Regions from separate parts of the Agarivorans aestuarii genome, predicted to be linked through region 2. Evidence: predicted binding sites of a transcription regulator. Region 2 holds the regulator's gene; each other region holds the start of a gene.
What was found. The regulator NrdR, encoded in region 2, represses ribonucleotide reductase genes. The targets are predictions, from matches to a motif close to AAACACNANATNTNGTGTTT.
Positions count from the first base shown of each region.

Region 1: a site for NrdR is predicted at 1,633-1,652, ahead of nrdA (class 1a ribonucleoside-diphosphate reductase subunit alpha). Genes of this name have one in related genera too.
Region 3: a site for NrdR is predicted at 1,151-1,170, ahead of nrdD (anaerobic ribonucleoside-triphosphate reductase). Genes of this name have one in related genera too.

Region 1 covers NZ_AP023033.1:2,943,260-2,946,538, forward strand. The annotation lists gene ubiG (bifunctional 2-polyprenyl-6-hydroxyphenol methylase/3-demethylubiquinol 3-O-methyltransferase UbiG) at 27-749, shown strand; gene K5609_RS13685 (HAD family hydrolase) at 749-1,423, shown strand; gene nrdA (class 1a ribonucleoside-diphosphate reductase subunit alpha) at 1,714-3,279, shown strand, end outside.
Region 2 covers NZ_AP023033.1:3,281,209-3,284,487, reverse strand. The annotation lists gene K5609_RS15280 (ribbon-helix-helix domain-containing protein) at 1-268, opposite strand, end outside; gene K5609_RS15275 (DJ-1/PfpI family protein) at 343-903, opposite strand; gene nrdR (transcriptional regulator NrdR) at 1,258-1,707, shown strand; gene ribD (bifunctional diaminohydroxyphosphoribosylaminopyrimidine deaminase/5-amino-6-(5-phosphoribosylamino)uracil reductase RibD) at 1,708-2,841, shown strand; gene K5609_RS15260 (riboflavin synthase) at 2,841-3,279, shown strand, end outside.
Region 3 covers NZ_AP023033.1:2,287,179-2,290,457, forward strand. The annotation lists gene rsxB (electron transport complex subunit RsxB) at 1-373, opposite strand, end outside; gene rsxA (electron transport complex subunit RsxA) at 383-961, opposite strand; gene nrdD (anaerobic ribonucleoside-triphosphate reductase) at 1,308-3,279, shown strand, end outside.

The sequences.
Region 1 (3,279 bases), 340 kb from region 2:
AAATACTGACGTGGATTGACAAGTTTATGGAACACCCTCAAAGCAACGAAAATGTTGACCATCAAGAAATTGCACATTTTGCAGGCTTAGCCTCACGTTGGTGGGATAAACAAGGGGAATTCAAAACCCTTCACCAAATCAATCCACTGCGTTTAGATTATATTGAGCGCGGCGCGGCAGGCTTATTTGGCAAAAAAGTACTCGATGTAGGCTGCGGTGGCGGCATTTTAGCCGAAAGCATGGCGGTTCGTGGTGCCGACGTTACTGCTATTGATATGGGCAAAGAACAAATTGAAGTTGCCAAGCTACATGCTTTAGAAACCGGTAGCCAACTTAACTACTTACAAACCACCGCAGAAGCGCATGCAGAAGCACATCAAGCGCACTACGATGTAGTAACTTGCATGGAGATGATAGAACACGTACCGGACCCAGGTTCAGTGATAGCTGCTTGTGCCAGCATGGTAAAACCGGGCGGTAAAGTATTTGTCTCTACCATTAACCGAACGCCTAAAGCCTACCTTTATATGATTCTGGCTGCAGAGAAGTTACTAAAAATTGTACCTGATGGCACTCATCAACATGACAAGTTCATTCGCCCTTCCGAGCTACTAGCATGGGCCGACCAAAGCAACTTACGTAGCGAAGCCATTAGTGGTGTGCAATTTACACCTATTATTGAAAGCTTTCGCTTAAGTCGAAACGTAGATGTTAACTACATGGTGCAATTAGCTAAACCGGAGCAATAATGAATAAGCAAGCGGCGGTATTGTTCGACCTTGATGGTACCTTACTTGATACTGCACCAGACTTAGGCGCTGCTGCTAACTATGTGCTAGAGCAACACCAACAGGCGCCGCTCAGCTTAGCCCAAGCGCGCCAGCTTAGCTCTCATGGCGCTATAGGTTTGCTAAAGGCTGGCTTTGGCAACCTTTGGGAGCAACAACCCCAAGCTGAATTACGCCAACAATTACTTGACTACTACGAGCAAAACATCTGCCAAGGCACCGATTTTTTCCCCGGTATTAAACAAGCATTACAATGGCTTAACCAACACCAGATCCCTTGGGGTGTAATTACTAATAAACCCGAGGGCTTAAGTAAGCAGTTACTTCGCTTCTTCCCCGAGTTTGAACAGTCGGGAGTACTGGTTGGTGGTGATACACTGCCACTGCGTAAGCCCGACCCAGCGCCCATGCTTTTGGCTTGCCAAATCATAAAGGTTAAGCCTGAGAACTGCTTATATGTGGGCGATGCTGAACGCGATATTCAGGCGGGCAATGTTACCAATATGACTACCCTACTTGCCCTGTGGGGTTATCTCTCTGAAGAGGACAAAGTTGAGCAATGGGCTGCAAATATTCACTGCCAAAAAAGTGAACAGCTCGAACAAACAATAATCGACTGGCTGGGCGATTTGTAAGCAAGTTCAAGTTTTATAAAAATAAATTTTTTGAGTAAAATTTTACGAAAAAAAACTTGCATTAATGCAAGCTTAGTCAGCTTATATAGATAGCTAGTTAGTAACTACTAACATAGCCAAGTTATTTGCAAGTTATACACAATATCTTCAACTTTGCCAAGACTTGCGAAAAAGCCAAAACCTCATTATCTTGTATCCATAAAATTTGAAAACACTATATCTAGTGGCTAAGGAAGAATAGCAGTACTAGATAAGCAGTAGCGAAATTAGGATAACAGGGCCTCCCCTTCATGAATAAAGATCTTCTGATAACCAAACGCAGCGGTAAACAAGAAGCGATCAACTTAGACAAGATTCACCGAGTGATAACTTGGGCCGCCAAAGGCCTTAAAAATGTCTCGGTATCGCAGGTAGAACTTAAGTCTCATATCCAGTTCTACGATGGCATGGCCACTAAAGATATTCATGAAACCATTATTAAGGCTGCGGCAGATTTAATCTCTCAAGAAACGCCAGATTACCAGTTTTTGGCGGCGCGTTTAGCGGTATTCCATTTACGCAAAAAAGCCTATGGCCAATTTGAGCCACCTAAGCTTTACGACCATGTAGTAAAACAGTGTGAAGCTGGCCGCTACGACATGCATTTGCTTAAAGACTACAGCCCTGAAGAATTTGCCCAAATGGACGACTTTATCGACCATTGGCGCGACATGGACTTCTCATACGGCGCAGTTAAGCAACTTGAAGGTAAATACCTAGTACAAAACCGAGTGACCGGTGAGATTTTCGAAAGCGCCCAGTTCTTGTATATTTTGGTAGCAGCTTGCCTATTTGCTCACTATGACAAGTCGGTTCGACTTAAATACATCCGGCGTTTTTACGACGCGACGTCGAAATTCAAAATCTCGTTACCTACACCAATTATGTCAGGTGTACGTACCCCTACTCGCCAATTTAGCTCTTGTGTATTGATTGAATGTGGCGATAGCTTGGAATCAATTAATGCTACTGCTTCATCCATTGTGACTTATGTTTCACAACGCGCGGGCATTGGTATTAACGCTGGTCGTATTCGCGCCCTAGGCAGTGAAATTCGCGGTGGCGAAGCCTTCCATACGGGTTGTATTCCTTTTTATAAGTACTTCCAAACTGCGGTTAAATGTTGTTCGCAAGGCGGCGTTCGCGGTGGTGCAGCCACTATTTTCTACCCATTCTGGCACTTAGAAGTAGAATCACTGCTAGTGCTTAAAAACAACCGTGGTGTAGACGATAACCGCGTTCGTCATATGGACTACGGTGTACAGCTTAACAAGCTGATGTACCAACGTTTGGTGAAAGGTGAAAACATCACCCTATTCTCGCCAAGTGATGCACCTGGGCTTTACGACGCCTTCTTTGAAGACCAAGAAAAATTTGAAAGCTTGTATGTAAAATACGAGCAAGACCCAAGCATTCGTAAAGAGAAAATTAAAGCCGTTGATCTGTTCTCGTTGCTAATGCAAGAGCGCGCCTCTACCGGTCGAATCTACATTCAAAACGTAGACCACTGTAATACTCACAGTCCATTTGACCCAGCACAAGCGCCGGTACGCCAATCTAACCTTTGTTTAGAAATTGCCTTACCAACTAAGCCGCTACAACACGTACATGATGAAAATGGCGAGATTGCCCTTTGTACTCTTTCAGCTTTTAACTTAGGTGCTATTGAAGACTTAAACGAGCTAGAAGAGCTATCTGACCTTGCTGTTCGGGCTCTCGATAGCCTACTCGATTATCAAGACTACCCAATTAAAGCCGCGAAAAAAGGCTCTGATGGCCGCCGTACCTTAGGTATAGGTGTTATCAACTACGCCTAC
Region 2 (3,279 bases):
ATAATCGCTTGCCTTGATTAAGGTGGGTGGTGCAAGCCACTCTTAGTAAAGATGTAAAATTACCTACCTTTTCTTCTCGTTGTAATACCTCATGGTAAATTTGAGTTAAAAAGCCTGCCAAACTAAGGTTGGCCTCTTCGGCTATTTGTTCCAGTAGTTGCCAAAAAATAGCTTCTAAGCGAATACTGGTGACTACCCCATCTAAACGCACTGAACGAGATTTCAATTCAAACAGCTCTGCTTCGGTGCCAGAATAAATTTCACACATAGCCAATCCCACCATGATTAAACCGAAGTCTAATCATGGTATATAAAATCAACTTTTGCCGTTTCACTTTAGTATTAAGCCAGTAACTTATTAAATTGAGCCAGCCATTGCGGGTGGGCAGGCCAAGCTGGCGCGGTGACCAAGTTCCCATCGGTAAGGGCTTGGTCAACGGCTATATCGGCATAGTCGCCGCCAGCGGCTGTCACTTCAGGCGCACAAGCCGGGTAGGCAGAAATGTGTCTGCCAGAGGCAATACCTGCCGCTGTTAATAGTTGTGCGCCATGGCATATTGCCGCTATCGGCTGTTGTTTAGCGGCAAAGGCTTGAATTATTTCTAATACCTTAGCATTTAAGCGTAAGTATTCCGGGGCCCGTCCGCCGGGCAATAATAGCGCGTCAAACTTCTCGGTATCGATGTCAGCAAAATTGCCATTTAGGGTGAAGTTGTGCCCCGGTTTTTCGGTATAGGTTTGATCGCCTTCAAAGTCATGAATGGCTGTTTTAATTTGTTCACCGCAGCGTTTCTCTGGGCAAGTAGCGATAACTTCATGACCTACCATTTGCAGTGCTTGAAAGGGCACCATTAATTCATAATCTTCAACAAAATCACCTGCAATAATTAGTACCTTCGCCATGATGCTTTCCTTAACAAGTTATTTACATTTAAAGTGCAGCCTAACTTGAGCTGTGAGCTAAGCGGTAGTAATTGGTTACTACGCAAGCGCTGTAGATTGATATAATGAGCTTAAGGTTAATCTAATCAGGCGCTTAACAGGCTAATTGCCAAACGATAAGTATTTGGCGTTGTGGCTAAAGTGAGAGCTATTTCTCATTTTTTCTCCCTTCACTGAGCTGGCGCTATTCTCTTTGGCCAAGACCCCATTCTATCAAGGGAATTATTGGTATTTTCGATAGTTACGCTTTAGCTAACCTGTACCTCTGGCGGTTTAGCAGATAAAATTGCCGGATATTCGAATAAGGGATCGCCCATGCATTGTCCATTTTGTTCTGCTCATGAAACCAAGGTTATTGACTCGCGTTTGGTTGCCGATGGTCATCAAGTAAGAAGGCGTCGTGAATGCTTAGAATGCCATGAGCGTTTCACCTCTTTTGAAGTAGCTGAGTTGGTGATGCCAAGAGTGATTAAAGGCAACGGCATTAGAGAACCCTTTAACGAAGAGAAAATGCGTGCAGGCATGATGCGAGCATTGGAAAAACGCCCAGTGAGTGTGGATCAAGTAGAACAGGCTGTGAATAAAATCAAATCGCAATTGCGGGCGACTGGCGAACGCGAAGTCGCCACTAAGTTCATTGGGAAAATTGTAATGGAGCAATTGATTGGCTTAGATAAAGTTGCCTATGTGCGCTTTGCTTCGGTTTATCACTCCTTTGAGGATATCAAAGAATTTAGTGACGAAATTGCTAAGTTGGAAAAGTAAGTGAGCTTTAGTGTTCAAGATTGCCAGTTTATGGCAAAGGCCATTGCTCTTGCCAAGCGCGGAAGATATACCACGGCACCGAATCCAAATGTGGGTTGTGTATTGGTGAAAGACGGTCAGATTATCGGTGAAGGCTTTCACCGTAAAGCCGGCGAAGGGCACGCTGAAGTGAATGCTGTGGCAGACGCTAAGCAACGCGGTTTTAGCCTCTTAGGGGCAACTTGTTATGTCACCCTTGAGCCCTGCAGCCATGTAGGCAGAACGCCAGCTTGCGCCACTATGTTAGTTGAGCAGCAAGTGGCCGAAGTAGTTATTGCTATGGTAGATCCCAATCCACAGGTTGCTGGGCGTGGCATTAAGCGCTTAGCGGAGGCTGGTATTGAGGTTAGAACTGGTCTTATGGAGCAGGCTGCGCGCGCACTTAACCCAGGGTTTCTCAGTCGTGTAGAGCGCAAGCGTCCTTTTGTACGCTTAAAACTTGCGGGTTCCATAGACGCTAAAACAGCCTTGGCCAATGGTGAAAGTAAGTGGATTACCTCCGCTCAGTCTCGCAGCGATGTGCAACGAGAGCGAGCAGCCAGTCATGCTATTTTATCCACCGCTACTACGGTTATTCGCGATAATGCCAGCCTAAACGTGAGATTTAATGAGCTGGGCAGCCTTGCAGAGCAACTTGATGAAACACTGCTGCGTCAGCCATTACGGGTGATTATTGACCGTAAACAACGCTTAGCAGAAGCTGCTCAAGACCTTAATATTTTTAAAAATAGTGAGTCTTTGTGGTTGGCTGGCCATCAATCACAAACGCAACTGCCAGCCGCAAAACAGCTGGTGATTGAAGACACGCCAAGCTTTTTGCCGCAATTAATGCAGCAGCTAGCTGAAGCAGAAGTAAATGATATTTGGGTTGAGGCTGGGGCAAACTTTGCTGCGGCTCTAATTCAAGCCAACTTAGTTGATCAACTTATTTGTTATCAAGCGGGTTTATTGATGGGAGCCGATGCATACAGTTTGGTGGGCTTAGAGGGGTATCAGTCGATGAGTGCGTTAAATTCTTGGCAATGCCTTGAAACTCGCCGAATTGGCCCCGACATTAAAACTATCTGGATCCCGCAAGCACAGGGCACACACTAATGTTTACTGGAATAATTGAAGCCCTAGGCAAGATTTCTCGCATTGAAAAACGCAGCGGTGACGTACGATTAAACATCGCCAGCACTGGTCTAGATATGTCGGATGTAAGGCTTGGCGATAGCATCGCGGTAAATGGTATATGTTTAACCGTGGTCGACTTCAGCAATGAGCACTTTTGCGCCGATGTATCTACCGAAACGTTAAGTTTAACTTCACTGGCTAAATGCAAACAAGGTGACAAGGTTAACCTTGAAAAAGCCATGCTTGCGACTAATCGCTTTGGTGGTCATATTGTCAGTGGCCATGTTGATGGCTTAGCAGAGGTAGTAAGCATTAGCCCCAGCGCTCGTGCGATTAATATTTGGCTAAAGGTTCCTAATGATCTGGCGCGTTACATAGCCCATAAAGGATCCGTAACCGTAGATGGCATTAGCTTAA
Region 3 (3,279 bases), 990 kb from region 2:
CAGGGCAGGCTTGAATACACTTGGTACAACCGATACATGCATCTTCTACGATGTAGGCAACTTTTTTTCGGTCATCTTCTTTAACGGCTGATTCATCCAGAGGGATCGCTTCAACCCCTAGCAATTCTGCTAGTTTTACTACAGTCTCTTCGCCACCTGGTGGGCATTTATTTATAGCTTCACCATTAGCAATGGCTTCGGCATAAGGGCGACAACCAGGGTGACCACATTGACCACACTGTGTTTGTGGCAGCAATGCCTCCACTTGATCGGCAATTGGATTACCTTCAACTTTATACTTGATAGCTGCATAACCCAGTATTCCACCAAAGACTAAGGCTAACAGGGTGATTGCAATGAGTGCTTCTAACATCTAAATATACTACTTAATTAGTCCAGTAAAACCGACAAAGGCTAAAGACATAAGCCCCGCTGTGATCATGGCGATCGCTGCGCCCTTAAACGGTAGTGGTATATCAGCTACCACTAAGCGCTCACGCATTGCTGAGAACAAAATCAACACTAGAGAGAAACCCGCTGCTGCGCCAAAACCATAGATAATTGATTCAAATAGATCATGCTGCTCATTAATGTTTAATAGCGCCACACCTAATACTGCACAGTTAGAGGTGATAAGCGGTAGGTAAATGCCTAATACACGGTGTAGTGCAGGGCTGGCTTTTTGCACAAACATTTCAGTGAACTGAACCACAACAGCAATTACCAAAATAAAACTCATGGTACGCAGATACACTATATCTAGTGGCAACAATATGTATTGTTCTACTAAATAGGAGCTCATTGACGCAAGGGTAAGCACAAAAGTGGTTGCTAGTGCCATGCCTATGGCGGTTTCTACTTTGCTGGACACGCCCATAAATGGGCATAAACCCAAGAACTTAACCAGTACAAAATTGTTAACCAGTACGGTACTGATTAATAACAACAAATATTCAGTCATTTAAATAAGATGCAGCGGAACGAGCCGCTATTATCCTTGTTTGTGGTGCGTATAACAACCGTGACTTCAATGTGGAAAAGGCGCTAAAAATTTGCTGTGAGTTGTGAATCATTTTTGAGCGATTAAATCTACTTTTTACCCCTCGGTTGATCTCGATCATTTGTATTTGCTTTATCCTTAAAATCTCTCGACTACTATATCTAGTGGGATCTAAAATCCTTAACCACAATATATGGATAACCATCACATTGGGCGCATTTTTGAGCAGTTCATTGTTAGAAGCCTTTAGCGGCGCGGGTTCCACAGTTTTTTTATTTAATGAGTGAGTGAAATTGGAGCGTAAATCGTGAAAACAGTCGTGATAAAACGAGACGGAAGCCGTGTACCTTACGACGCAAAGCGGATTGTTGATGCAGTACTTAAAGCAGCAGAAGCTTTAGGCGTTAAGGATAACCTAGTTGCATTACAAATTACCCAAAAAGTAACCGAACAGTTTTTGAACTTACCTGAAGTAGATATCAATGATATCCAATCTTCGGTAGAAAACTACTTGATGGAAAGTGACAATAAAACATTAGCCAGAGCCTACATTGAGTATCGTCACGACCGTGATGTTGCGCGCGAAAAGCGTAGTGTACTGAACGCTGAAATCCGCGGTTTGGTTGAGCAAAGTAACGCAGCGCTATTAAATGAAAATGCTAACAAAGACAGCAAGGTTATCCCAACTCAGCGCGATTTATTAGCGGGCATTGTAGCAAAACACTACGCAAAAACTCACTTACTTCCGCGTGACGTTGTAAAAGCGCACGAAACAGGCGAAATCCATTTTCACGATTTAGATTACGCACCATTTTTCCCAATGTTTAACTGTATGCTTATCGACTTAGAAGGCATGTTAACGGGTGGGTTCAAAATGGGTAACGCTGAAATTGAAACGCCAAAATCAATTTCAACAGCGACTGCCGTAACTGCCCAAATCATCGCTCAGGTTGCCAGTCATATTTATGGTGGCACAACAATTAATCGCATCGATGAGATTTTGTCGCCTTACGTAACTAAAAGCCACGAAAAGCACTTAGCTACTGCCAAAAAATGGCAAATAGCGGATGCCGAAGCTTACGCTAAAGCACAAACAGAAAAAGAATGTCATGATGCATTCCAGTCTTTAGAGTACGAAGTAAACACCCTACACACTGCGAATGGGCAAACACCATTTGTTACTTTTGGTTTTGGTTTAGGTTCTTGCTGGGCTTCGCGACTCATTCAACGTTCAATCCTAGATAATCGTATTGCTGGGTTAGGCAAAAATGCAAAAACAGCGGTGTTTCCTAAACTGGTATTTGCAATTAAAGATGGCTTAAACCATAAGAAAACCGACCCAAGCTACGATATTAAGCAGTTGGCTTTGGAATGTGCTTCTAAACGCATGTATCCGGATATCCTAAACTACGACAAAGTTGTCGAAGTAACGGGCTCATTTAAAACCCCAATGGGTTGTCGTAGTTTCTTAGGTCACTACCAAGAAGAAGGTAAAGACATTCACGATGGTCGCAATAACCTTGGTGTGGTCAGCTTAAACCTACCGCGCATCGCCATCGAGGCCAAAGGTGATGAACAACGCTTCTTCGAACTACTCGATCAACGCTTAAGTGTTGCTAAACATGGTTTAGACAGCCGTATTTCTCGCCTAAAAGGTGTGAAAGCTAAGGTTGCTCCTATCCTATATATGGAAGGCGCTTGTGGTGTGCGTTTAAATGCCGAAGACGATGTATCTAAAATCTTCGAAAATGGTCGTGCGTCAATTTCTTTAGGCTATATCGGTTTGCATGAGACAGTGAACGCGCTATACGGAAATAGTGACCACGTTTACGATAATAAACAGCTACAACAAAAAGCTATCGGCATTGTTACTGCACTAAAACAAGCCACTTTACGGTGGGAAAAAGAAAGTGGTTATGCCTTTAGTTTATACAGTACTCCAAGTGAAAACCTATGTGATCGCTTCTGTCGCTTAGACGCCAAAAAATTTGGTGTAATAGAAGGCGTAACCGATAAAGGTTACTACACCAATAGCTTCCACTTAGATGTAGAAAAGAAGGTAAACCCCTTCGACAAAATAGATTTTGAACAGCCTTATCCTTCGGTAACCAGTGGCGGCTTTATTTGTTACGGAGAATATCCGAACATGCAGCACAATACTGAAGCCTTAGAAGATGTTTGGGATTACAGCTATAGTCGTGTTCCGTATTACGGCACTAATACGCCTATTGATGAATGTTACGAATGTGACTTTACTGGTGAGTTTAACTGCACCAGTA